Regions from separate parts of the Paenibacillus sp. 01T443 genome, predicted to be linked through region 2. Evidence: riboswitches for the same ligand, from Rfam matches in the RefSeq annotation. Region 2 holds a riboswitch; each other region holds the start of a gene.
What was found. Region 2 has a riboswitch for thiamine pyrophosphate ahead of thiC (phosphomethylpyrimidine synthase ThiC). Riboswitches for the same ligand answer to the same signal wherever they lie in the genome.
Positions count from the first base shown of each region.

Region 1: another riboswitch for thiamine pyrophosphate. It lies ahead of AC1DLI_RS14820 (ABC transporter substrate-binding protein); the one in region 2 lies ahead of thiC (phosphomethylpyrimidine synthase ThiC).
Region 3: another riboswitch for thiamine pyrophosphate. It lies ahead of AC1DLI_RS26150 (ABC transporter ATP-binding protein); the one in region 2 lies ahead of thiC (phosphomethylpyrimidine synthase ThiC).

Region 1 is NZ_JBFTPE010000008.1:210,055-218,219, reverse strand. It holds gene AC1DLI_RS14840 (spore germination protein) at 1-601, shown strand, start outside; gene AC1DLI_RS14835 (Ger(x)C family spore germination protein) at 619-1,824, shown strand; gene AC1DLI_RS14830 (GerAB/ArcD/ProY family transporter) at 1,841-2,923, shown strand; partial or broken gene AC1DLI_RS14825 (glycosyltransferase) at 3,014-4,192, shown strand; TPP riboswitch at 4,647-4,759, shown strand; gene AC1DLI_RS14820 (ABC transporter substrate-binding protein) at 5,045-6,091, shown strand; gene AC1DLI_RS14815 (thiamine-binding protein) at 6,162-6,464, shown strand; gene AC1DLI_RS14810 (ABC transporter permease) at 6,454-7,227, shown strand; gene AC1DLI_RS14805 (ABC transporter ATP-binding protein) at 7,231-8,028, shown strand; gene AC1DLI_RS14800 (TatD family hydrolase) at 8,028-8,165, shown strand, end outside.
Region 2 is NZ_JBFTPE010000011.1:200,860-209,024, forward strand. It holds gene AC1DLI_RS22115 (FecCD family ABC transporter permease) at 1-272, opposite strand, end outside; gene thiO (glycine oxidase ThiO) at 477-1,631, opposite strand; gene AC1DLI_RS22125 (thiazole synthase) at 1,631-2,449, opposite strand; gene thiE (thiamine phosphate synthase) at 2,455-3,309, opposite strand; gene AC1DLI_RS22135 (ThiF family adenylyltransferase) at 3,345-4,418, opposite strand; gene thiC (phosphomethylpyrimidine synthase ThiC) at 4,411-6,174, opposite strand; TPP riboswitch at 6,507-6,611, opposite strand; gene AC1DLI_RS22145 (glycosyltransferase family 4 protein) at 6,685-7,842, opposite strand; gene ytvI (sporulation integral membrane protein YtvI) at 7,928-8,165, opposite strand, start outside.
Region 3 is NZ_JBFTPE010000017.1:113,561-121,381, forward strand. It holds gene queC (7-cyano-7-deazaguanine synthase QueC) at 77-742, shown strand; gene queD (6-carboxytetrahydropterin synthase QueD) at 742-1,191, shown strand; gene queE (7-carboxy-7-deazaguanine synthase QueE) at 1,181-1,912, shown strand; gene queF (preQ(1) synthase) at 1,943-2,440, shown strand; gene AC1DLI_RS26130 (hypothetical protein) at 2,557-2,769, shown strand; gene thiD (bifunctional hydroxymethylpyrimidine kinase/phosphomethylpyrimidine kinase) at 2,827-3,645, opposite strand; gene AC1DLI_RS26140 (ABC transporter substrate-binding protein) at 3,662-4,696, opposite strand; gene AC1DLI_RS26145 (ABC transporter permease) at 4,693-5,469, opposite strand; gene AC1DLI_RS26150 (ABC transporter ATP-binding protein) at 5,450-6,220, opposite strand; TPP riboswitch at 6,307-6,409, opposite strand; gene AC1DLI_RS26155 (SLOG family protein) at 6,498-7,055, shown strand; gene AC1DLI_RS26160 (hypothetical protein) at 7,157-7,821, shown strand, end outside.

The DNA of each region.
Region 1 (8,165 bases), on a different contig from region 2:
CGCGGTAACGACCTATCATCAAGAGATGCTTCCGACAACCCTGCTTATTAGTCTAGCAGCACAGCGCGAAGGCATTCCGTTCCCCGGCCTAGTCGAAGCGCTTCTGATGGAGCTGACGTTCGAGGTGCTGCGGGAAGCGGGCCTGCGAATGCCGCGGGCCATCGGGCCTGCTATTTCCATCGTCGGCGCTCTCGTTTTAGGGCAGTCGGCTGTACAGGCGGGCATTGTTTCTGCGGGGATGGTTATCATTGTATCCTTTACGGCGATTTCGAATTTTGTTATGCCGGAATTCAATATGGCGGCCACCTCACGTATTATCCGGTTTCTGTTCATGATTATGGCCGGTATTTTTGGTTTTTTCGGTATTTTTATCTCGGTGCTGTTTATGCTGATTCATCTGACGTCGCTGCGCTCCTTCGGAGTGCCGTATATGTCTCCGATGGCGCCCGGTCCAACCAAGCAGGGACCATGGAGAGACGTATTCATAAGGCTGCCATGGTGGGCGATCGTCCTTCGGCCGCTTGATTTAAACCTGCGAAATCCAAAACGGAGGCCGAACGGGAAAAAGCCGCGGGCTCAGCGTCATTCCGATAAGGCTTAACGGGAGGAGGAACGGCAATGAATAAATGGAGGCTGCTTCTGCCGCTGCTTGTATGCTTGCTGGCAACGGGCTGCTGGAACCGCGTGGAGCTGAACGATATAGCGGTTATTTCCGCAACCGGCCTCGACTGGAAGGACGGGAATTGGGTGATTTCGTACCAGGTCGTTATTCCGCAGGCGATTTCCAGTCAAAGCGCTGCCGGCAACTCCGCCGCGGTCAATGTATTTTCAACGAAAGGCGAGAGCTTCCGAAGCGCGGTCAGCAAGGCAAGCCAGGAGACGTCGCGCCGTCTTTATTTCTCTCACACTCAAATCATCATCATAGGTCAAGAGGCTGCACGCAAAGGGCTGGGCCCGCTCCTCGATACCTATATGCGCAATCATGACTCCCGCGAGACCGTAAGCGTCTATATGGCGAAAGGAAGCGCGCGCCGTATGCTGGAGCAGCTCATCCCATTGGAGAAGATTCCAGGCGCAGCCATTCAGCGCATGATTACGAATGAAGAAGTGAACAGCTCCACCTTCCGTCAAATGACCATCCATCAAGTGCTGCTCGATTTGCTGGGTACGACACACGCGACCAGCATACCTGGCCTGGTTGTGTCAGGAGCGAATGAAAATATTGACAGGGCTGAGCAGCTGACGCATACCAGCACGCCCAGCAAGGTTAGATTGTATGATTTGGCGCTGATTGCAGGCGATAAGCTGGTAGGCTGGATTAACAATGAGGAGAGTCAAGGCGTTATGTTGCTTACCGATCATGTGAAGAGAACGACAATCGCCTTTGCATGCTCGGAGGACGGAGAGGAGAAGAGCTCCTCTGTTCGCATTATCCATGCGAAGACTAAGCTGAGTCCCGAACCTTCAAGCGGCAAGTGGATTATGCATGTGAATGTGAATGCGGACGGTATGCTGATGGAATACAATTGCGAGGGCGACCTCGCAAAGCCGAAGCAAGTAGAGGAGGTTGAGCGGCTCATTGAAGGTGAAATAAAATCCATAATAGAGCATGGCTGGAAGGCCGTTCGCAAGCACCGGACCGATGTCATCGGCTTTGGCAGCGCAATTCACAAAAAATATCCGAAGCAATGGTCAAAAGTAAGCGACAGCTGGCCGGAGCTGTTTCCGAACACGGAAGTAAAGGTTTCGGTAAAGGTGAAGCTGAATTCCGCAGGCATGAGCGGAAGCGGATTTAAAAAGGAACAGAAAAAGAGCAGCTCATAGGCGGAAAGGAGAACGTATGCAGCAGATCGGGAAAAATCAGCTTTCTATTCTGATCGTCGTTTTTTTGATCGGCAGCACGCCATTGTTCGAGCTCGGCATTAAGGCAAAACAGGATGCTTGGATGGCAATGACGCTTGCTGCGTTTGCCGGACTGCTGCTTACCGTGATGTACGTTCGCATACAGAAGCGTTCTCCTGAATCGGAGCTTGCCGAGCTTTACATCATGCATTTCGGACGGTGGATCGGCGGTTTTATCGGAATTCTACACGCCATATGGTTTGCTTACGAATCGATGCGAAACGTACGGGATGTCGGCGAGCTTACGATGATGGCGCTTCTGACCTTTACGCCAAAGTGGATTATTATGCTGCTCATCCTGAGCGCTGCGGCTTATACCGTAAGCAAAGGAATTGAAGTATTCGTCCGCGTCGTGCAGCTGTTGTTTCCGGTCGTAGCCATTAGCTATGCTTCCATTCTTATGCTGCTTTTCATTTCGAGACTGCCTAAATTATCGCAATTAATGCCGATCTTAGAAAATGGCTTCGGTCCGGTCGTAAAGGCGGCATTTCCGGATTTATTGTCCTTTCCTTTTGGGCAAATGGTCATTTTTCTTGTTTTTTGGAAGCATGTGAGCGAGAAAAAAATCATCGGACGAGCCTCCTATTGGGCTTTTATCGGGGTATCTGCATTCCTTATCCTGATGAATTCACTCACCATGTGCGTATTAGGCCCGGAGCTTGCCTCCATTATGGCACTGCCGCTGCTTGAGGTCGTCCAATTGATTAGGCTCGCTAACTTTTTGGAGCGGCTTGATGTTATTGTGACGCTGCTTTTGTTTATCGGTCTCTACGTGAAAATGACGGCGCTGTACATGGCATCTGTCTTCACGTTGAAGACGGTAACAGGCATAGCGTACCGCTACTGCGTGCTGCCGATCGGTCTCGCCATTTATGGGGCTTCATTCCTGGAGCCAAATAACACGTACCATATCTGGATCGGGCTCGATATTACGCTGAAGATCGTTCCCCTATTTCAGGTTGTGCTGCCATTTCTTATGCTTGTGGTAGGTATACGGAAGAAATATAAATCAGCTGGATAGGCTCGTCGTCATCATGCATTTCTCACCGAAAAGACTGTGCCGACATATTTTATGGGTACAGCTTGAAATATTGGCTTTATAAAACGAAGTGTGTTTTATCCTGCTTATATTTTATCGCGAAACGAGCTTTTGCCGCCAAAGGACTGCGTGAGCCGTTTATGCTTGCTTGAGGGGGATACGCGCGTGAGCGATGCCAGCGGATGCATAACAAGCATCATTCTTGTTACCTACAATAAACTCGAGTACACGAAGCAATGCGTGGAGAGCATTCGGAGACATACGCAGCGGGGCTGCTATGAGCTGATTATTGTAGATAACGGGTCGACGGATAACACGGTGGATTGGGCAAAAAGTGAAAGCGACATCATATTTATTGAAACCGAAAGCAATGCAGGTTTTCCGAAAGGCTGCAATCAAGGGATTGCAGCGGCTTCGGGCGATCTCCTGCTGCTGCTTAATAACGATACAATTGTTACGCCGGGCTGGCTTGACGGTTTAAAACGCTGCTTGTTCAGCGACGATCGAATCGGAGCAGTAAGCCCCGTTACGAACTCGGCCTCCTACTGGACGTCAATTCCGGTTACGTATAAAACGGTGGAGGAGATGGAGCTGTTCGCGTCTGCACTTCACGCGATACCCGACCGTACGAGATGGGAGGAACGCGTGAAGCTGGCGGGCTACTGCCTGCTTATGCGTCGCGAGGCTTGGGAGCGGGTCGGACCGCTTGATGAGAGCTTCCGCATCGGCAGCTTTGAGGATGATGATTACGGACTGCGGCTGCGCTTGGCGGGATATAAGCTCATGTTATGCGGGGATGTCTTTATTCATCATTTTGGCAGCATTACCTTTGGCTCAGAGCCGGAGCTGTTTCAACGAACCTTCAAGGAAAACGAGAATCTTTTTATGGAGAAATGGGGCTTTCATCCAGAAGAAGCTACGCATATACGGATGGATTTCAATACCGTCATCGGGCGGGAATCTCATGGGTACAGGCGCGAGGATTGCTCCATCCTGGAAATTGGCTGCGGCTGCGGAGCGACGCTGCTCCATTTGAAGCAGCAGTTCCCAGCTGCCAAATGGTTCGGCGTCGAAGGCAATGAGCTGGCGGCTAAAGTGGCTGAGGCATCGGGCATTACAGTATTCCGGTCAAACGACCCGGCACAATGGATGATTCCAGCCGAAGGTCTCGACGGGATTATGATCGGTGATGCCCATGCTTACGGGACGCCGCAAGCAATGAATCGGCTTGTCCGTTTGCTGAAGCCGGGAGGCTGGATTATCGGCTGCTTCGCGAACCGTTTTTATTTTGAGAACATCAGGCAGTATTTAGATCCTTCGAATGTTAAAGCCCAGCGCCAAACGGTTATCCAGTACACGATGCAGCAGGTCAGCCGGTTATTTGCGCAGGCCGGCTTCTCCTATGTAAAGGTCACGCTCGCCGAAAATAAACCGGAGGATCAGCTGGCTTATATTCGATTGCTGGAGCAGCTAACGGATGGAGTGATTACGAAGGAGCTGACCGCCGCCTATCTCCTTGTATATGGGCGCGTCGCGCTTGCAGCCAGTGAGCAGGATGAAGACGAAAACGAAGAGCCTGCTGGAGCGGAGGCGGCGCTGGATGGTGGCTTAGAGCAACGTTACAGACCTGATGATAATCATTTTCAAAAAAAAACTAGCATTATACTTGGGTTTTGCTATACAATTGGTGTTGTTGACGAAAACCGAATATGTTCCGGGGAGCTGGTTAGGCCGGCTGAGAGGGAGTTATCAGTACAATTCCGACCCGTTAAACCTGATCTGGATAATGCCAGCGTAGGGACAGAAGCTCTGTTTAGAAAGCCGGCTGGTCGATTCGATCAAGCATCTGCTGGCTCAAACAGCTGCAAAGCCGATTATATGGCGTCCTCCGGATTAGGAGGGCGTTTTTTTTAATATATAAGAATTTATAAGTTTTCACTTATAAATGTGCTTATATATCTCCGCGAAACGATAGCTTTTGCCACTGAGGACGGCGACAGCCGTTTACGCTTGTTGCAGCGCGAAGGTTGCAGCTTGACTCCGGATATTACGAGGACTCGTCGCCTTATACAAATAGAAGCAGTGAGAGGGGAACAAAACATCATGAATCCGAAAAAAGCAGGGAAAATGTCATGGAGGCTGACAGCCGCTATGCTCGTCTTCGTCATGGCGCTGGCAGGCTGCGGTGCAAACAATACCGCGCCGGCAGCGACTGAGCAGCCGCAAGAGCAAGAGGGAGCAGCGGATAAGCCGCTTGAGAAGGTACAGGTCGTATTGGACTGGACGCCGAACACAAACCATACCGGGCTGTATGTCGCTAGAGATAAAGGCTTTTTCAAGGAGCAAGGACTGGACGTAGAAATTATTCAACCGGGTCAAAGCGGGGCTGATCAAATGGTCGCTTCGGGCAACGTGCAATTCGGCGTAAGCTACCAAGAGTCGATTACGCTGGCGCGTATCTCAGGGGTTCCGTTAGTATCGATCGCGGCCGTTATCCAGCATAACACCTCAGGCTTTGCGTCGCCGCTAGCCAAAGGAATCGATTCGCCGGAGAAATTCGAAGGCAAAACCTACGGCGGCTGGGGAGCTCCCGTTGAGGAGGCGGTTATACAATCGCTTATGCAGGAAAAGGGCGCAGACGTTAGCAAGGTGAACATGATCAGCATCGGCGACAGCGACTTTTTCACGGCGGTAAAACGCGACATTGATTTTGCATGGATCTATTATGCGTGGACAGGCGTGGAGGCTGAGCTTCGCGGCGAGAAAATCAACATGCTTTATCTGACGGATTACAGCGACAAGCTGGATTATTATACGCCAGTTCTTGCTACGAGCGAGGCGATGATCAAGGACAAGCCGGAGATCGTTAAAGCATTCACGGCTGCTGCGGCAAAAGGCTACCAATACGCGATCGACAACCCGGACGATGCAGCGGAGATTTTGATCAAAGCAGAACCGGATCTGAACGCAGAACTTGTGCGCGCAAGCCAAAAATGGCTGAGTCCAAAATACAAGGATGATGCGCCGCGCTGGGGTGAGCAGAAGCTGAGCGTTTGGGAGAATTACGCAAGCTGGATGTTCGAGCACAAGCTGCTGGAGAAAGAACTTGAAGCGGACAAAGCATTTACGAATGAGTTTTTGCCGGAATAATAGCTAAATGCAATATGGGAAGGCGGTATCGACCGCTGACTTTGACAACGATGAGAGAGAGGGAATACAAATGGCAAACGCATTAGTAAGCATTCAAATTTTACCGACAACGCCAGGCGGCGAGAGCGTCATTCCTTATGTAGACAAGGCAATCGAAATCATTAAGGCAGCGGGAGTGCCGTACCGCGTTGCACCGCTCGAAACCACGATGGAAGGCGAGCTTAGCCATTTGCTTGGCGTGGTGCAGTCGATGAGCGAGGCCATGACAGAGATGGGCTGTCCATCCGTTATTTCGCAAATTAAAATTTATTATAATCCGGCAAACGGCGCTTCAATGGGCAGGCTGCTGGAGAAATATCCAGATGGGCAATAAGAGAAGCTTCTGGACGAAAATATGGCCGCCTGCCGTACTGCTTATCGTATTGCTCTCTGGCTGGCAGGCTGCGGCATGGCTTGAATTATTTGATCAATGGCTGATCCCATCGCCGATTTCTATCATAGAAGAAACGATTGAAATTTGGCCGCGGTTAATGGAACATACAGAAGCAACGGTGCGGCTTACGCTGCTCGGCTTCGCGGGAGGATCGGCGGTGGGCTTCGTGCTCGCCGCTTTGCTGCATTTAATTCCCGGCGTACGAACGGCGGTATATCCGCTGCTTGTCCTGTCGCAAAATATTCCCATTATCGCGATTGCGCCTATTTTGACGATGCTCCTTGGCTATGGATTGCTGCCGAAGGCACTGCTTGTCATCATGGTTTGCTTCTTCCCGATTACGGTGGCTATGCTGAGCGGACTCATGAATACCGATGCGCAGCTTCGCAATTATTTGCAAATGATCGGCATTCGCAAGCTGCAGCTGTTTTGGCGGCTGGAGCTTCCGCATGCGATCGTTCATTTATTTTCCGGCTTAAGAATTGCTGCCTCTTATAGCGTACTGAGCGCGATTGTAGCTGAATGGCTTGGCACAAACAAAGGTCTTGGGGCATTTATGCTCATCTCGTCCAAAGGCTTTATGCCGGACCGGGTGTTTGCGGCTGTTTTTATTATCGTCGGACTCAGCTTAACGCTGTTTGGTCTAGTGACACTGGCAGAGCGCCTCATCATTCGTTGGCGCCCTGAGAAAGAGGTGAGGTAGCGGATGGGTTTCACAGAAGGAAAGCATTCGGCTACGCTGCAGGTGCAGAACATCCGGAAGAAGTATGGCAAGGGAGCGTCAAGCAAAGAGGTGCTTGCTGGTTTGTCCTTTGCTGTAGCGGATGGAGAATTCGTATCCATTGTGGGACCATCCGGCAGCGGGAAAACGACGTTGTTCCAAGTCATTGGCGGCTTGGAGCAGCCGTCGGAAGGCGAAATTTGGATCAATGGGAAGCATACGACCGGTGAGCGCGGACATATCTCTTATATGCCGCAGCAGTCGTCGCTGCTGCCATGGGAGACCGTTGCAGGCAATATCGAGCTATCACTGAAGATTTCGGGCGTTGACCGCAAGACGGCGAAGCTTAAGACGAAAGAGTGGCTGGAGCGAATCGGTTTGGATGAATATGCGAATGATTATCCGCATGTGCTCTCCGGCGGCATGCAGCAGCGAGTTTCCTTTCTGCGCGCGCTGCTTGCACCGCAGCGTTTGATGCTGCTGGATGAGCCGTTTGGCGCTTTGGACGCTTTAACCCGGATGCAAATGCAGCAGTGGCTCATGTCAATATGGGAGCAGAACCGGAGGTCGGTGCTGCTCGTCACACATAGCATAGAGGAAGCCTTGTTTCTGTCGGATCGGATCATTGTGCTATCTGCGTCTCCGGCGGAGGTACTGGAAGAATTTCAGGTTCCCTTCGAGCGACCGCGCCATGAGGCTTTATGGACGGATCCGCGGTTCAATGCGCTGAAGCAGCGCATTTATGAGCTCCTTAAGGTCGGCACAAGGGAAGGGAGCGGATAATGGTGAACGATTTGGATAGAAAACAGAAGACTGCGGAGTCAAATTTGCTAACCGACGGATGCATTGACGCACATATCCATGTGGATCTGTATGCGGAGGAGAAGCGAGCAGCATTGCTTGAGCATGCCTTTGCAGAA
Region 2 (8,165 bases):
GCTACTGCAAATGCCGCGCCAACCAAAGCAGCCGCCAGCGCACGCGGCATACGAAGCTCCTTGATAATCTGATGCTGAATATTATCTGCGTCGAAATGGAATACGCCTTCCCATACGGTAGCGAGACTTATATCCACTGCACCTACTGAGATAGATAGCGCGAGGGACAATAAAAGCGCTGCTATCCCGCCAAACAAAATAATCGTGGCCATTAATGGCCGTGTGCGCAGCTTGGAGCCTGCCAGCGCTTTCGCATTTAATGGAGAAGACATCATCTAACTACCCTTCTATATGTATACTTTGGATTAAAATAAACGGACTAATCGCAGCTGCCGCAAAGGAGTCACAAGGGTAAGATTCTTATGGCATAAAAAAAAATCCGCTTCATTGATAACGATTCTCGTTTTCAATATAGCAGATTTTATATGAATTTTCAATGCAAGAATGAAGCCATTTCGTGACGAAATGGCTTCATTCTATTTCATGGCGTGGGCCTTCATCCGATTCGCCGCGGTCGTAAAACGATTTGGAGCGAATCGGCTAATAGATGGCTTAACCTCTTTCCCCTCCAAAATGTCTGCGGTAAGCAGCGCCGTAATCGGACTTAACAAAATGCCATTGCGATAATGTCCCGATGCCATAATAACGGAAGGCATTCCGGAGATTTGCCCGAGAAGAGGCTGTCCGTCTTTGGTTGCGGGACGCAGGCCTGCCCAGCGATGTGCGGTTGACTTGCCCTCGAGAAATGGGAATAACCGATTGCTGCTGCGAATGAGGCGTCCGATTCCACGCTCCGTCACGCTTGTCTCGAAGCCTGCAACATCCTCGGATGCGCCGCAAACGAGGCGTGCATTATTTTTGCCAACCCAATAGGCTTGACTGGAAAAAACCATATGGCGAACTTCGGCAGCCTGATGCTCAAAAGAGCAAATTTGGCCGCGAATCGGGTGAATCGGAATCGTTAGCCCGAACCATCTCTCATAGGCGCCCGACCAGGCTCCCGCGCATATTACCAGCCGATCCGCATGTACGAGACTCTTTAAGGCTTGGGCGCGTACCGAAACCCCGCCGCTCTGATGCACTGACACATCCTCTATTTGACCGGCATGCTCAAGTATGCGAACGCCTAGATTTCGGCAGGCTGCTTCAAGCGATGCTACAATCTTAGGTGCGTACACGTGGCTCTCATTTGGCGTGAATACACCGGCAACCGCCGAATGCGCAATCATCGGCTCCAGCTTCCGAAGCTGAGCCGTATCGACAAGCTGGGCCTCGGCTCCCCATTCATTTTGCCAATCCAGCCTGGACTGAATGGGAAGAACATCCGCTTCATGCATAAACACATTCACGCTGCCGCTTTGTACCCATTCCGCCGACATGCCCGAGGACTCCTCGACGGCTTTTATCCACTCCGGATAGCATCGGAGACTGCTTAAGCAAAGATGAAAGAAATCATCCGGCTGCTCCGTATTTTCTGAATAGGGGGCAAGCATGCCGGCAGCTGCTCCGGATGCTTGCCCGCCCAAACCGTTTGGCTCAATAATCGTTACAAGCATTCCTCTACGTGCCGCTTCGAAGGCGCAGGACAAGCCGATAATGCCGCCCCCGAGCACGATTACCGATTGAGGCATTACTGCTCCCCTCCGCTGCCAGCCGCTGCTTCAAACAAAGAGCCGGCCCAATCACTGCTTGCCGATGCGTAACGTTTCTTCGGAATACGGCCTGCCAGCTTCGCTAGGCGTCCCGCTTCAATGGCTAAACGGAATGCGCGGGCCATCATGACCGGATCCTGCGCTTTTGCGATTGGCGTATTCGCTAATATGCCGTCCGCGCCCAGCTCCATCGCTTCGGCAGCATCCTTGGCCGACCCAATGCCGGCATCAATAATAACGGGAACACCCGCCTGCTCTGTAATAAGACCTAAATTATAAGAATTCAGCAAGCCGAGACCCGATCCGATCGGTGATCCGCCTGGCATGATCGCAGAAGCTCCCGCTTCCTCAAGCCTCCTGCAAAGCATCGGATCGTCCGATGTATAAGGAAGCACTATAAAACCTTCTTTGGCGAGCTGCTCCGTTGCGCGCAGCGTTTCTATGGGTTCAGGCAGCAGCGTACGGTGATCGCCGCTGATCTCAACCTTGATCCAGTTGCCAAGACCTGCTTCACGTGCCAGATGCGCAATTCTTACGGCTTCCTCAGCCGTTCTGGCTCCCGAGGTATTCGGTAAATAAATAATAGATCTGTCTTCAAAATGCTGCAGCACAGAATCGTCTTCCACGCTTTCGAGATTAACCCTTCTCACCGCGAACGTAATGACCTCCGAGCCCGATGCTTCAAGCGCTTCTTGCAGCACCGCTGGGCTTGGAAACCGACCCGTCCCGAACAAAAAACGCGATTGCAGCTTATGCCCGCCAATAACTAGCGAATCATCGCTTATCCAATCTTTCAACCCTCTCAGCCCCCTCCGACAAAATGAACCAGCTCGATAGACGCATCTTCAAGCAGCTCCGTTTGTGACCATAACGCACGCTGTATGATTACGCCGTTAAGCTCGACGACAAGCCTCTTATTCTGTTGTCCAAGCTGTATTACCAGCTCCTCAACATCCTTGGCACTAGTCAATTCCTCACGGCCGTTGATTTTAACCATCTTCGTTTCATTGGCTGACCCGTGCACGGCAGCTTCAATCCTCTCCAGTAATGCACGGCATATGCTCGCCGGATCTGCATGGCCGACAATCGCCGAAACCGCACAAATTCGCTCGGCACCCGCTGAAAGCACGGCATCAACATTGTTAAGCGTAATGCCCCCGATCGCGACAAAAGGAATCGAAATATGACGGGCTGCTTCCTTTACATAGCTTGTCGTGACAGCGGCACGGCCTGGCTTGGTGTCGGTCGGAAACACCGGTCCTACGCCGATGTAGTCCGCACCATCTTGTTCAGCAGCCAGCGCCTGTTGTAAATTATGCGTGGATATGCCAATAATGCGGTCAGGTCCGAGCATAGCTCTAGCTTCGCTGATCGGCATATCGTCTTGCCCTAAATGAACGCCATCCGCATCAACCTCAAGGACAATATCCGGGTAATCATTGATAATGAATGGCACATGAAATTTCCTAGTCAACTCGCGCAGCGCCTTTGCCTGCTCCAGTACTTCTTCCCTCTTGCCTGTCTTATTGCGAAGCTGCAAAATCTGGGCTCCTCCAAGCAAGGCTTGCTCCATCACTTCCACGACCGATTTTCCAGGGTGGTTGGATTCCGCTGTGATCGCATACAGCCGAAAATCCTGCCATGAAGGTCTACTCATCCTCTCACGCACCTCACTTTCATCAAAATCATTATTCAGCCCTGCAATAAATACGTTTTGCAAAGTTTAATTGCATTCTCAGCATCCGCCGTTCCTTGCACGAGCACACGTCCATCCGGGAAAAGAATGAGCAGCTCACCGCTTGGAAGCTCCGCTTTTATTAAGTAGCGATTCACGGTAAGCCGGCAGCCACGCCCGCCTAACGAATCCTCCAAAACGCCAAGAAGGAGCGGCATGCCTAATGTGACCTGCACCGTATCTCTCCCGCATAATACGGTTGAGACCATTGCTTCTTCCCGATACGGAGCCGCTTCTGCCGCTGTCCGGTCCACTCGCATTTCATGTCCCTGGCCGCAGTGCGAACAATCAGCATTTCCTGCAGGCAGCTCCGATTCTCTTAGCTTAAACTTCCATAAGTCAACGCTTAACCATGTTCCGCGAATCGCTGCTTGATTGCCGGAAAGCCATTTAATGGCTTCGCCTGCTTGCAGGGAGGCAATGAATTCGACAGCTGGCGCAAGCACGCCAACTGTATCGCAGGTGTCTCCCTCGCTTCCCGAATCCTCGGAGCCGATCAAGCAGCGCAAACAGGAGGTCTTCCCGGGTATAAGCGCAGCCTGCATGCCTTGTGCGCCTGCTACCCCGCCGTAAACAAACGGAATGGCTTGTTTAAAGCATATATCGCTAAGCAGCAGCCTAGTCGCTGCATTGTCTGTTCCGTCAAGCACGAGACTTACGTCTCTCGCCAGCATTTCGATATTCGATGCATTAACATCCGCAACGGTAGCTGCCACATGTACGCTGCTGTTGATTTTCCTCAGCTTATTAGCGGCCGCAGCTGCCTTCGGCAAAACAGCTATCGCATCCGCCTCATCAAACAGCATCTGCCGCTGCAGGTTACTGGGCTCGACGAAGTCCCGATCGACCAGTCTGACCTCGCCTACGCCTGCCCGCACCATATGCTGAGCCAGCGATGCGCCGAGCGCGCCAACACCGACGATGAGCACCGTGGCGGCTGCCAGCTTTCGCTGGCCCGCCTCTCCGATCGGAGCAAATCTCGTTTGCCTGGAATATCGATCCGTCATGGGGAACTCGGCGATATCAGCCATAAATCATACTCCCAGAAGCCTTGAATGCATCCGATTTTTCCTTCATACCCGCCTCAATTGCCTCTGTCGTTTCCATTCCGTTCTGCGCCGCATACTCCCTAATATCCTGTGTTATGCGCATGCTGCAAAACTTTGGCCCGCACATGGAGCAGAAATGGGCTGATTTCGCAGCATCCGCAGGAAGCGTCTCATCGTGATAAGCCATTGCACGCTCTGGATCAAGCGACAGATGGAACTGATCGCGCCACCGGAATTCGAATCGCGCCTTGGACAACGCATCATCGCGCAGTTTCGCCCTCGGATGACCTTTTGCGAGGTCTGCCGCATGGGCAGCGATTTTATACGTAATCACGCCTTCCTTCACATCCTCCTTGTTCGGAAGACCCAGATGCTCCTTCGGTGTTACGTAGCAAAGCATTGCTGTACCGAACCATCCGATCATCGCGGCGCCGATCGCCGAAGTAATATGATCATAGCCTGGAGCAATGTCCGTTGTAAGCGGGCCTAGCGTATAGAAGGGAGCTTCGTCACAAACCTCAAGCTGGCGGTCCATATTTTCTTTAATAAGATGCATCGGCACATGCCCTGGGCCTTCGATCATGACCTGTACATCATGTTTCCAAGCGATTTTTGTCAGCTCACCCAGCGTATCGAGCTCGGCAAACTGTGCGGCATCATTGGCATCGGCAATCGATCCCGGTCTCAGTCCGTCGCCAAGCGAGAACGAAACGTCGTACGCCTTCATAATTTCACATATCTCTTCAAAATGCGTATACAGGAAATTTTCTTTATGGTGGGCCAAACACCAAGCGGCCATAATCGATCCGCCTCGCGATACGATTCCTGTCACGCGCTTAGCCGTAAGCGGTATGTAACGCAGAAGCACGCCCGCATGTATTGTAAAGTAATCAACGCCCTGCTCGGCTTGCTCGATAAGCGTATCGCGGAAGACTTCCCAGCAAAGATCCTCTGCTTTGCCGTTTACCTTCTCCAGAGCTTGATAGATCGGCACGGTCCCTACCGGAACCGGCGAGTTGCGGACGATCCATTCTCTGGTCGTATGAATATTTTTTCCCGTGGACAAATCCATTATGGTATCAGCACCCCAGCGGGTGGCCCATGTCATCTTCTCTACTTCCTCTTCGATGGAGGATGCAACAGCTGAGTTGCCGATATTCGCATTTATTTTGACATGAAAGTTCCGCCCGATAATCATCGGCTCACTCTCTGGATGGTTGATGTTAGTCGGAATGATCGCTCGGCCGACTGCAATTTCACTCCGGACGAATTCCGCGCTCATCCCTTCGCGTATAGCGATATATTCCATTTCCGAAGTAATAATCCCCTTGCGCGCATAATGAAGCTGCGTCACGTTTTGCCCGGCTTTTGCTCGCAGCGGTTTTCGTGACAGGCCCGGGAACAATTCTGCTCCCCGCTCCTTCACTTTATCCTCCGATATAAAGCCGTTATCCTCTGGCTTTATTTCACGGCCTTCATAAGCCTCTACATCGCCGCGCTCCTGAATCCATTCGTTGCGGAAGGCAGGCAAGCCGCGCCTTACGTCGGCCTCATGGCCATCTTCGGTATAGGGGCCGCTCGCGTCATAAACCCTAATTGGCTCATTTGGCAGCTCTTCGCCATTTCTTCCCGAGCTTGCCTCGAGCGCGATTTCTCTCATCGGAACACGAATGCTTTCCTTGGAGCCAGTCACATAGACCTTGCGGCTGCCCGGAAGCGGAGTGGTAATAATTGACATTAAAAAAACCTCCCAAGTGGATAATTTAGAATTTCTCCTGGAGGCATACACAAGCATATAAGAAAGTTTAAAGCACCGCTGCTTTACACGCAGCCACTGGCTGCATGAGCTGCAATCGCTGGAGCGGGTTAAGCTACTTTGCAGCCCCTCCTTGGAGAAGCCCCACAGTCTGCCCAACAAAAAAAACCGCTCCAGCGAAGGAGCGGTCGAAGTGTGTCGTCATGCGAGTGTGACCTAGCCAAGGAACCCTTGGACAGATCTGCTCTGCTAATCTTAGATAATCGAGCTGACGAAGCAGCTGATTTCCGCAGAGCATTCACGCGCTGTTGCTTAAACGCACAATCCCACTTTCCTACGCTGGCATAACCCAGATCAGGTTCAAAGGGACCAAAGCGTTTCGCTTTATCTCAGCCATGACGGCGCCCCTAGTGGATTTCCTTGTTTGACTATAACGTTTTGTTAAGAAATGTGTCAACCCTCAATTTCCCAAAAGCCAATAAATACACCTAGCTACAGGTTGCTTTCCTTTAAAAGCTTTACCCACCGATCGGCCGTATGCCGCCATGTGAATGTTTGCTCTACCCGCTCACGGCTAAGCCGGCCCAGCTTCTGACGAAGCTGCTTATCACCAAGCAGCTCATGGAGCCTTTCCTTCAGCTCACGCTCGATATTGGATTGATTTACCAAATATCCAGTTTCCCCGTTTCGAATAATTTCTTTCATTCCTCCGGCACGCGTTGCAATAACGGGAACGCCGCATGACATTGCCTCGACGTTTACAAGCCCGAATGCCTCGCGGGCTCCGGAGGGAACAACCACTACGTCGGCAACCAGCATCCAGCTTGGCACCTTCGTATAAGGAACATAGGGAACAAAACGAACATGGCCCGGGCATTTACGACCCATGCGTTCAAGCTTGCGCGCATAGCCCGTTTTACGGTGCGAGCCGTAAAACGGGCTGCCCACAATGACGACAACGAGATCAGGATGTTTTTTTACCAGCTGCGGCACGATGTTGAGGAGATGGTGTACGCCTTTTAGCGGAATAAGTCTTCCCATAAACAGCACGACCTTTTTACCGCTCAGTCCGCGTTTCTTTCTCAGGCTTTCTCTTTTGGCAGACCCCTCGCCCGAGAATTGCGAAGGGAATCGGAACGTGTCCACACCTGGATATACGACACACACCTTTGATGCGACTTCAGGTGCTTTGGATACGACGATCCGCCGGAGAAACTCGCTGTTGACGATGATTTTATCTGCGGCCTGCAAGCACTTATGCAAGAGGGAAGATGAAATATAGGGAGATGAGATGAAGGTGGATGAATGCAAATAAAGCCAGACGAGTTTGCCTGGGTTCATTCGCTTCATCGTTAGGACAAATTGAGGGCGGTTCTCGACATCGATGACCTGAGGAGAATATCGCCGCACAGCGCGTCCTACTTCATGAATATATCGCTGCTTGCTGCCGGCTGCAAACCGTTCGCATACAACGCCTTTAAACTGTCCCTTGCGGGGCAATCGCTTACTTAATCTTCCAAAGATCCGCGGTTCGGCATAAGGCTTCAGCAGCGGAGCAAATTTCTCTACCACCCGCTCTACAGAGCTGCTTCCGGGCGATGGGATCGGGAAAGAGCCGGGGGTGACAATCGCCACTTTTATAGGTGCCATTTAATAAGATGCCTCCTAATGACCTGCTTTTTTGCAGTATCATACGCATCTTATTATGGCTTTGTTACGACACCCCGCCATCCGTCTAGAGCTTGAATTTCATTTGAAATAAGCCTGCTTTACGCGCCGCCATATAAATGATGACGACCAGCGGTCCGATAAATACTCCGATAACGCCGACTAGCTTAAAGCCAACATATAAACTTATTAGCGCTGACAATGAACCGATGCCAACGGAATCGCCAAGAATTTTCGGCTCAACAATACGGCGGAATACTGTAATGACGAGAAAGAGCACGATAAGCCCTACTCCCATATACAAA
Region 3 (7,821 bases), on a different contig from region 2:
TTTCTTTAGTTTTTTAGCCAGCGATGAAGGATGTCAGGCGATCTCGATCTTCTCAAACCAGAGAGGGAGATGCAGCATGAAAAAAGAAAAGGCGGTTGTCGTGTTTAGCGGCGGCCAAGACAGCACCACTTGCTTGTTCTGGGCAATGGAACGGTTCTCGGAGGTAGAGGCCGTTACGTTTAATTACGGGCAGCGGCACAAGCAGGAACTGGATTGCGCGGCGGATATTGCCAAGGAGCTCAATATTAAGCATCACGTTCTGGATATGTCCCTTCTTAATCAATTGGCGCCCAATGCGCTTACAAGAGATGATATCGCGATTGAGCATAAGGAAGGTGAGCTCCCGTCCACCTTTGTTGACGGACGAAATCTCTTATTTCTTACCTTTGCGTCTGTCCTTGCCAAGCAGCTTGGCGCGAAGCATATCGTGACGGGCGTATGTGAAACGGATTTTAGCGGATATCCGGATTGCAGGGATGTATTCGTGAAATCACTGAATGTGACACTAAATTTATCGATGGATTATCCATTTGTAATCGATACGCCGCTGATGTGGCTGAATAAAGCTGAAACTTGGGAGCTTGCAGATGAGCTTGGCGCTTTCGAATTTGTACGCTCGCGGACATTGACCTGCTACAACGGCGTTATAGCTGACGGCTGCGGGGAATGCCCAGCGTGCCAGCTTCGGAGAAAAGGACTGGATGATTATCTGGCCAAGCGCATACAGGGAGTACAATCATGATGCTGCAGCAGGTATATCCAGCAGCACAGCACCCGTATTGCTATGAGCTGAACAAAGATTTTCATTTTGCCGCGGCCCATTTCGTGCCGGCAGAGGAAGCGGGTAAATGCCAGCAGCTCCATGGGCATACGTATTACGCGAACGTAACGATTGCGGGCGATGAGCTTGATTCGGCAGGGTTTCTGGTCAACTTTGCGATTATTAAGCGGCTTATTCATGATCGGTTCGATCATTCGCTGCTCAATGACGACAAGGAGAGCTTCAGCGAGGAACAGTCCGATCGGTTTCCGACGACGGAAGTGGTGGCGCGTACGATTTCCGAAATCGTACAGCGGCATTTGGACGGCACGATGAATAAGCCTCAGTGTATTCAGGTTTATTTGCGGGAAACGCCGACGAGCTATTGCATTTACCGTCCGAAGAGAAAGGCGGGTAATGATGGCAGCTAACAAGCGGATTCCCGTTCTAGAAGTGTTCGGGCCAACCGTTCAAGGGGAAGGCATGGTCATTGGCCGCAAAACGATGTTCGTCCGCACCGCAGGCTGCGATTACAGCTGCTCCTGGTGCGATTCGGCATTTACGTGGGATGGCAGTGCCAAAGCAGATATACGCATGCTGACGGCAAATGAAATTATAGAGCAATTGAAGCATACCGGAGGGGACGTCTTTGAGCATGTGACGATTTCCGGCGGAAATCCTGCTTTGCTGCCGCAGCTGAACGTTTTGATTGATGCGCTCCATGAGCAGGGGATTAGCGTTGCACTGGAGACGCAGGGCAGCCGCTGGCAGGATTGGTTTTGGTCGATCGATGAGCTGACCTTGTCGCCAAAGCCGCCAAGCTCAGGGATGCACACGGATTGGGCGATGCTCGATGACATTGTATCCAAGCTAACAGCGGGAAAAACTAGCTTTTCTTTGAAAACAGTCATATTTGACGAAGCGGATCTCGAATACGCAACCACTGTCCATCAGCGTTACCCGCTGGTCCCTTTTTATTTGCAAGCAGGGAACGGCCAGCTGCAGGAAACGGAACCCGTTCGGATGCTTCCATATTTGTTAGAGCGTTATGAATGGCTGATCGAACAGGTGATGGGAAATGCGGAGCTGAAGCGGGTCCATGTGCTCCCTCAGCTGCATACCTGGGTATGGGGCAATAAGAAGGGCGTTTAATCTAAATAAGCAGGAAGGGCGGAAGGGATCATGGAAGGAAGAAGCAAGGAGGAGCTGAGCGGCGTAACGCTGCTAGGCAACCAAGGAACACAATACGCGTTCAATTATACCCCGGATATTTTGGAGGCGTTTGATAATAAACATCCGAACCGGGATTATTTCGTTAAGTTTAATTGTCCGGAATTTACGAGCCTTTGTCCGATGACGGGGCAGCCGGATTTTGCGACGATCTACATCTCCTATATTCCGGATCACAAAATGGTAGAGAGCAAGTCGTTGAAGCTGTACCTGTTCAGCTTCCGCAACCACGGTGATTTTCACGAGGATTGCATGAACATCATTATGAATGATTTGATCGCGCTTATGAATCCAAAATACATTGAAGTATGGGGTAAATTCACGCCGCGCGGCGGCATCTCCATTGATCCGTATTGCAACTGGGGCAAACCAGGCACCAAATATGAGCAAATGGCAGAGCATCGCCTCATGAATCATGACTTATACCCGGAAAAAGTGGATAATCGCTAGCTATAGGCTCTTCTTGCCAGCCTAAAGTCCAGTGTCATGTCCTTCCCGAAGTCCATTTCATTCGGAATGAAATCACCTATACTTATTTTTATTAAAGAAAAAGAGCAGGTGAGCAAATGAGTGGGCATTCGATGATTCGAAACGTGTTATGTATGTCAGTATTGCTTTTTACGATTGCCGCGGCGTTGTCGAGTTATGGCGTGGTGCCAGAACGTGTGTATGCAGCTGAGGATGAGTCGGAGCAAGCTAAGTATGTCCAAATAGATCGATTCATTGAATCTTCGATTGAGAAATACGGAGATGACGGTTCAATCACGCGACTTCGCTAATAAAAAATGGACGCCGCTTTCCAAGTAGGGAAGCGGCGTCTGCTATGTTTATGGGGATTACGCGTTTCGTGAGCTCGTAAGATGGCTTCGATAGGCAAAATGATTCGTAGGCCCATGCCCGTCACCGAAGCCCAGCTGATCTTCGATGGCTGCTTGTATAAAGGCTTTGGCGGTCCTAATCGCCTCGGGCACTGATTTGCCTTGCGCAATCTCGGCGGTTACCGCCGCAGAGAAGGTGCAGCCGGTCCCATGAGTATGGCGGGTATCGATGCGTTTGCTCTCTAAATAGACGAATCGGTCTCCGTCAAAAAGCAGGTCAACGAGCCGCTCGTTAGCGGAGCTGTGACCGCCCTTGATGACAACATTTCGGGAGCCCATTTGAAACAAAATCTTGGCGGCTTCCTCACGGTCGCTGAGTGTTCTTATCGGCATTTTGGCGAGCAGCTCTGCTTCCGGAATGTTAGGCGTTGTCACAAGCGCGAGCGGCAGCAAATGCTTAATCAGCGTTCGAACGGCTTCCTGCTGAAGCAGCGGGGAGCCGCCTTTAGCTACCATAACAGGATCGATGATCAAGTTTTGCCAACCGTAATGCTTGATTTTGGCGGCCACGATCTCGATGATCTCACTGCTGAACAGCATGCCTGTCTTAAGAGCTGAGGGCGTAAGGTCTTCGCCAATGGAATCAAGCTGCCTTCGAATGGCTGCGGCCTCCATCGGATAAACGCCCTGAACGCCAAGCGTATTCTGGGCAGTAACAGCGGTAATGACGGACATCCCATACGTACCGAGCTCCTGAAAGGTTTTTAGATCGGCTTGGATGCCTGCGCCGCCGCCGCTGTCCGAGCCTGCAATCGTTAGCGCTTTATATCGTTTCATCGACTCATCTCCTCGTTTATAAGTTTGAAAATGCATCCTCAGCCTTTATGTCTGGCGGCAGCAGCTCATTCGCGCTTAACCAATTCTTGACATTGGCCCACGAAGCGGGATCCTGGTATCCGAACGCCTGATCTCCCGCATCCATAAGCGGCAGCAGGATGTCCAAGCTCTTCGTTTCAATTTCTTTATCGAGCGGAGACGTTTGGTCTTCATGCTCGAACAAGATGGCCAGCGCTTGCTCGGTATGCTCGGAAACGTATTGCTGTCCTTCAGTTATCGCGGCTAGAAATTTTTGGAACAGCGCTTGCTTTTCGCTAAGTCCTTGATCGCTGGCAACGAGCACAAGCTCGTAATAATCAGGCACGCCGAAATCAGTAGGGTTGATTGCCGTCATGACATGACCTTCCTTGGCCAGCAGCAATTGCTCATGATTGATGAATCCGCCTATGATGGCATCCACATTATTCGTGGCAATAGCCGGAATGAAGTCAAAGCCTACATCGATCATATCGACATTCTGCGGATCTCCGCCATCCTGTTTGATCATTGTGCGCATCATGGCTTCGTATAGCGGAATGGAGGAATAGCCGACTTTTTTGCCGACCAGATCCTTGGGCGATTTGATTTCTCCGCCTTCCGGAACCATGAGATGATTGAGCGGATGCCGGACGATTGCAGCGATCGATTTTACGGGAATATCCTCGCCGCGAGCCATTAACACCTGCGGCTGGTAGCTGAGGGCCAAATCGATTTTACCGGCCGCTACGAGCTTCAACGCATCGTTTGTATCAGCAGGCATCTGAATATCCACCTCAAGCCCTTGCTGCTCGAAATAACCGTTCTTCTGTGCGGCATATAGGAAGGAATGAACGGCATTCGGGTACCAGTCGAGCATAATGCTGATTTTCTCGAGCTTCGTTTCAGCAGCGGGGGCGGGAGACGCAGAGGTTTCCTTATTGTTTGTGGCAGCCTCGCCACCGCAGCCGCAGATGAACAACAGTGCCGCCAATAATAGCGGAGCCGCCGCTTTCAATTTTGTTATTGCGATCATTTCTTTTTTCCTCTTTTCTTTAATATCGATTTTTCCAAAAGCACGATGGCAGCAAATAAAATGATGCCGATCAGGGATAACAGGAAAACGGCTGCGAACATCGAGTCGGCGTTCAAATTGCCCGACATTCTGCGGSTGTAATAGCCAAGTCCTTCATAGCCGCCAAGCCACTCGCCTATCGTAGCGCCAACGACGCAATAGACGATCGACAGCTTCAGTCCCGAGAAAAAAGAGGGCAGTGCGATCGGGATCTGTATTTTGCGGAAAATATCCCAGCGCGTCGCGCCCATCGTCAGCAGCAATTCCCGGTATTCTCTGTCGCCTTTCCTAAGCCCATCATACGTGCTGACAACGATTGGGAAGAAGGCCGTTAAGAAAACGACGGCGACCTTGCTCCAAACCGTGTAGCCGAACCACATGATGAAAATCGGAGACAGAGCGATGAGCGGAATCGTCTGGCTGATGACAATGAACGGATACAACGCCTTCTCCAGCGTTCGGAACGCATGCATGCCTGAAGCTAGGAGGATGCCGCCAAAGACCGATAAGAGAAATCCTAACGCGACTTCCCGCAGCGTAGCGAGCATATGCCGACCGAGCAGAAGCTTGCTGTCGTCGATCAATGCACCGCCGATGGAGGTCGGAGAAGGAAGGATGAAGGCAGGTACCAAGCCTAGGTGTACAACCAATTGCCAAGCCATGAGCAGGCTGGCGAGCAGCAGGATAAATAGGCCGTAATCGCTAAGCCATTTTTTAAAAAGCGGTTTGCGCATGCAGCCTTCGCTCCAAATCTTGTCGCAGCATTACGAATTCCGGCTCGTAATTTTGCTCATAATGTCTTGGTCTCGGCAGCTTGACGATGATTTCCTGAACACCATGCGGTTCATTCTCGGAAAGTAAATAAATGCGATCACTGAGCAATATAGCTTCCTCTAGATCATGCGTAATGAAGAGGACTGTCTTTTGCAGACTGCCCCAAAGCTCAAGCAGCCACTTATGCATGCCGCGTTTGGTCATGGCATCCAGCGCACCGAAAGGCTCATCGAGCAGCAGCAGTTCTTGACCGGTCACGAGGGTCCGCAGGAAAGCAACCCGCTGCCGCATGCCTCCGGACAGCTCGCCCGGATAAGCTTGTTCATAGCCTGCGAGTCCGAAGTGATCCAGCAGCTCCGTGATGCGGGTGATGCTGATCGGCTGCTTCCCCCGTGCCAGCTCAAGCGGAAGCAGGCAATTCTCAAGTACGGTCCTCCATGGAAGAAGCAGATCCTGCTGCGGCATATAGGCGATCTTGCCCAGCCGATCCGGCGCAGGCTTGCCATGCAGCCTGATTTCTCCATGCCTTGGCTGCAGCAATCCGGCAACGAGCTTGAAGAGGGTGCTCTTGCCTGATCCGCTCGCGCCGATAATCGATACAAATTCCCCCGGATAGGCTTCTAATGACAAATGGGATAAGATCGGTTTCTTTGAGGTTGAAGTGAACGAGTAGCTTAATTGATGAAGCGATAATATCGCGGTAATACGCATCCCCCCCCGTAAACAAATAAAGACCCACCCATTTCCGAAGGAAAATGAGCGGGTCTGACGTTCAACAAGGCTTGCGCGCATGAATGAATGCTTCTGCTCCACTTCCCTCCGCTGGAATGATCCAGATCAGGTTCCAAGGGTCCGGAGCATGTGCTCCATCTCAGCCGTTAGACTCCCCTAGTGAATTAATTAGGTCGATATTCAATTTGTATTTTTTCTACTATAGCATACACTGGAGAGATGTAAACCATAATTATCCGAAAAGGCGTTGAATAAAATGAAAAATTTACTCGTTACAGGCTATCGCGCCCATGAGCTTAATATTTTTAGCCAAAAGCATGAGGGCATCGTTTATATTAAAAAAGCGCTGATGGGCAAGCTGGTTCCCCTTATTGATGACGGTCTGGAATGGGTGATTACGCCCGGCCAGTATGGGGTCGATTTGTGGGCTTGCGAGGTGGTGATCGCACTCAAGGACATCTATCCTCATTTGAGGCTTTCTATCATTTCAGCTTATAGCAATCCGGAAGAGAAGTGGAAGGACGATAAAAAGGAATTTTATCAGCAGGTTTTAAAAGGAGTCGATTATTACGCGTCGGTCAGCAACCAGCCCTACAATGGCATATGGCAGTTTACAGCGAGGGACGAGCTTCTGTTCCGCAAAACGGACGGCATTTTGCTCGTTTACGATGAGGATGCGGGCGAGGGCAGCCCGAAGTTTTTTAAAGAAAAAGCATTAAAGAAGCAGCAGGCAGAGGGCTACGGCTATATCAGCATCAGCTCAGAGGACATTCAAAGCATCGCAGACGATGACAATTTGTATTCGGAGAACTGAATATATTCATTGACACTTATGTTTTTCTGTTGGTATACTATGGAACATTACCTATTCCCGATTAAATCCATCGGAATTATAAAAACACGGAGGTCATGTTCATGAGAAAAACACAAGTTTCCTACACGAAACTGCTGGCAGCACTCCTCTTGTCCTTTTCTATTCTTGTTGCGCAATCCACTGCCTTTGCGGCATCGGCAGCTGCGGCAGCACCGGCTTTAGCTTCACAAGAAGACGGCGCAGCGCAGTACAAACAGTTTTTAAAGGAGAAATTTGATGTCAGCTTATCCGGCAAAGTGACGAAAGGCGAGTTCATTGAAGCAGTGGCGGACATTCTTGGTTATGAGCCCTCAGGCAAAGAGGTAACATTTTCTGATGTGCAGCCTGGCAGCGAGCTGTATGCACCGGCTGCAGCATTGTATGAAAAAGGAATTTTATCCGGACCGTCTATTCAAGGCGAGCAAGTGCTTACGAATGCCGTAGCGATTGCGATCGCTGTGAGGGCGGCAGACCTGAAGGAGCTTGCGTATACATACCCCGCCGCAAAGGTGAATAAAGCATTAACGAAGCTAAATGTAAAAAGCAGCGCGCTTGGCACGAAAGGCGCGCAAGAGGTGGCAGCCGCAGTGGACACAGGGCTGTTGTCCGCTGATTTATATTCCGGCTTTAAGCCAAAAAATGCAGCCACCGAGCAATTGATCCATACGCTGCTCGGCAAAGTGTTAATTACGAAAGGTTTGTACAAAAAGTATCTCGGTTATGTGAA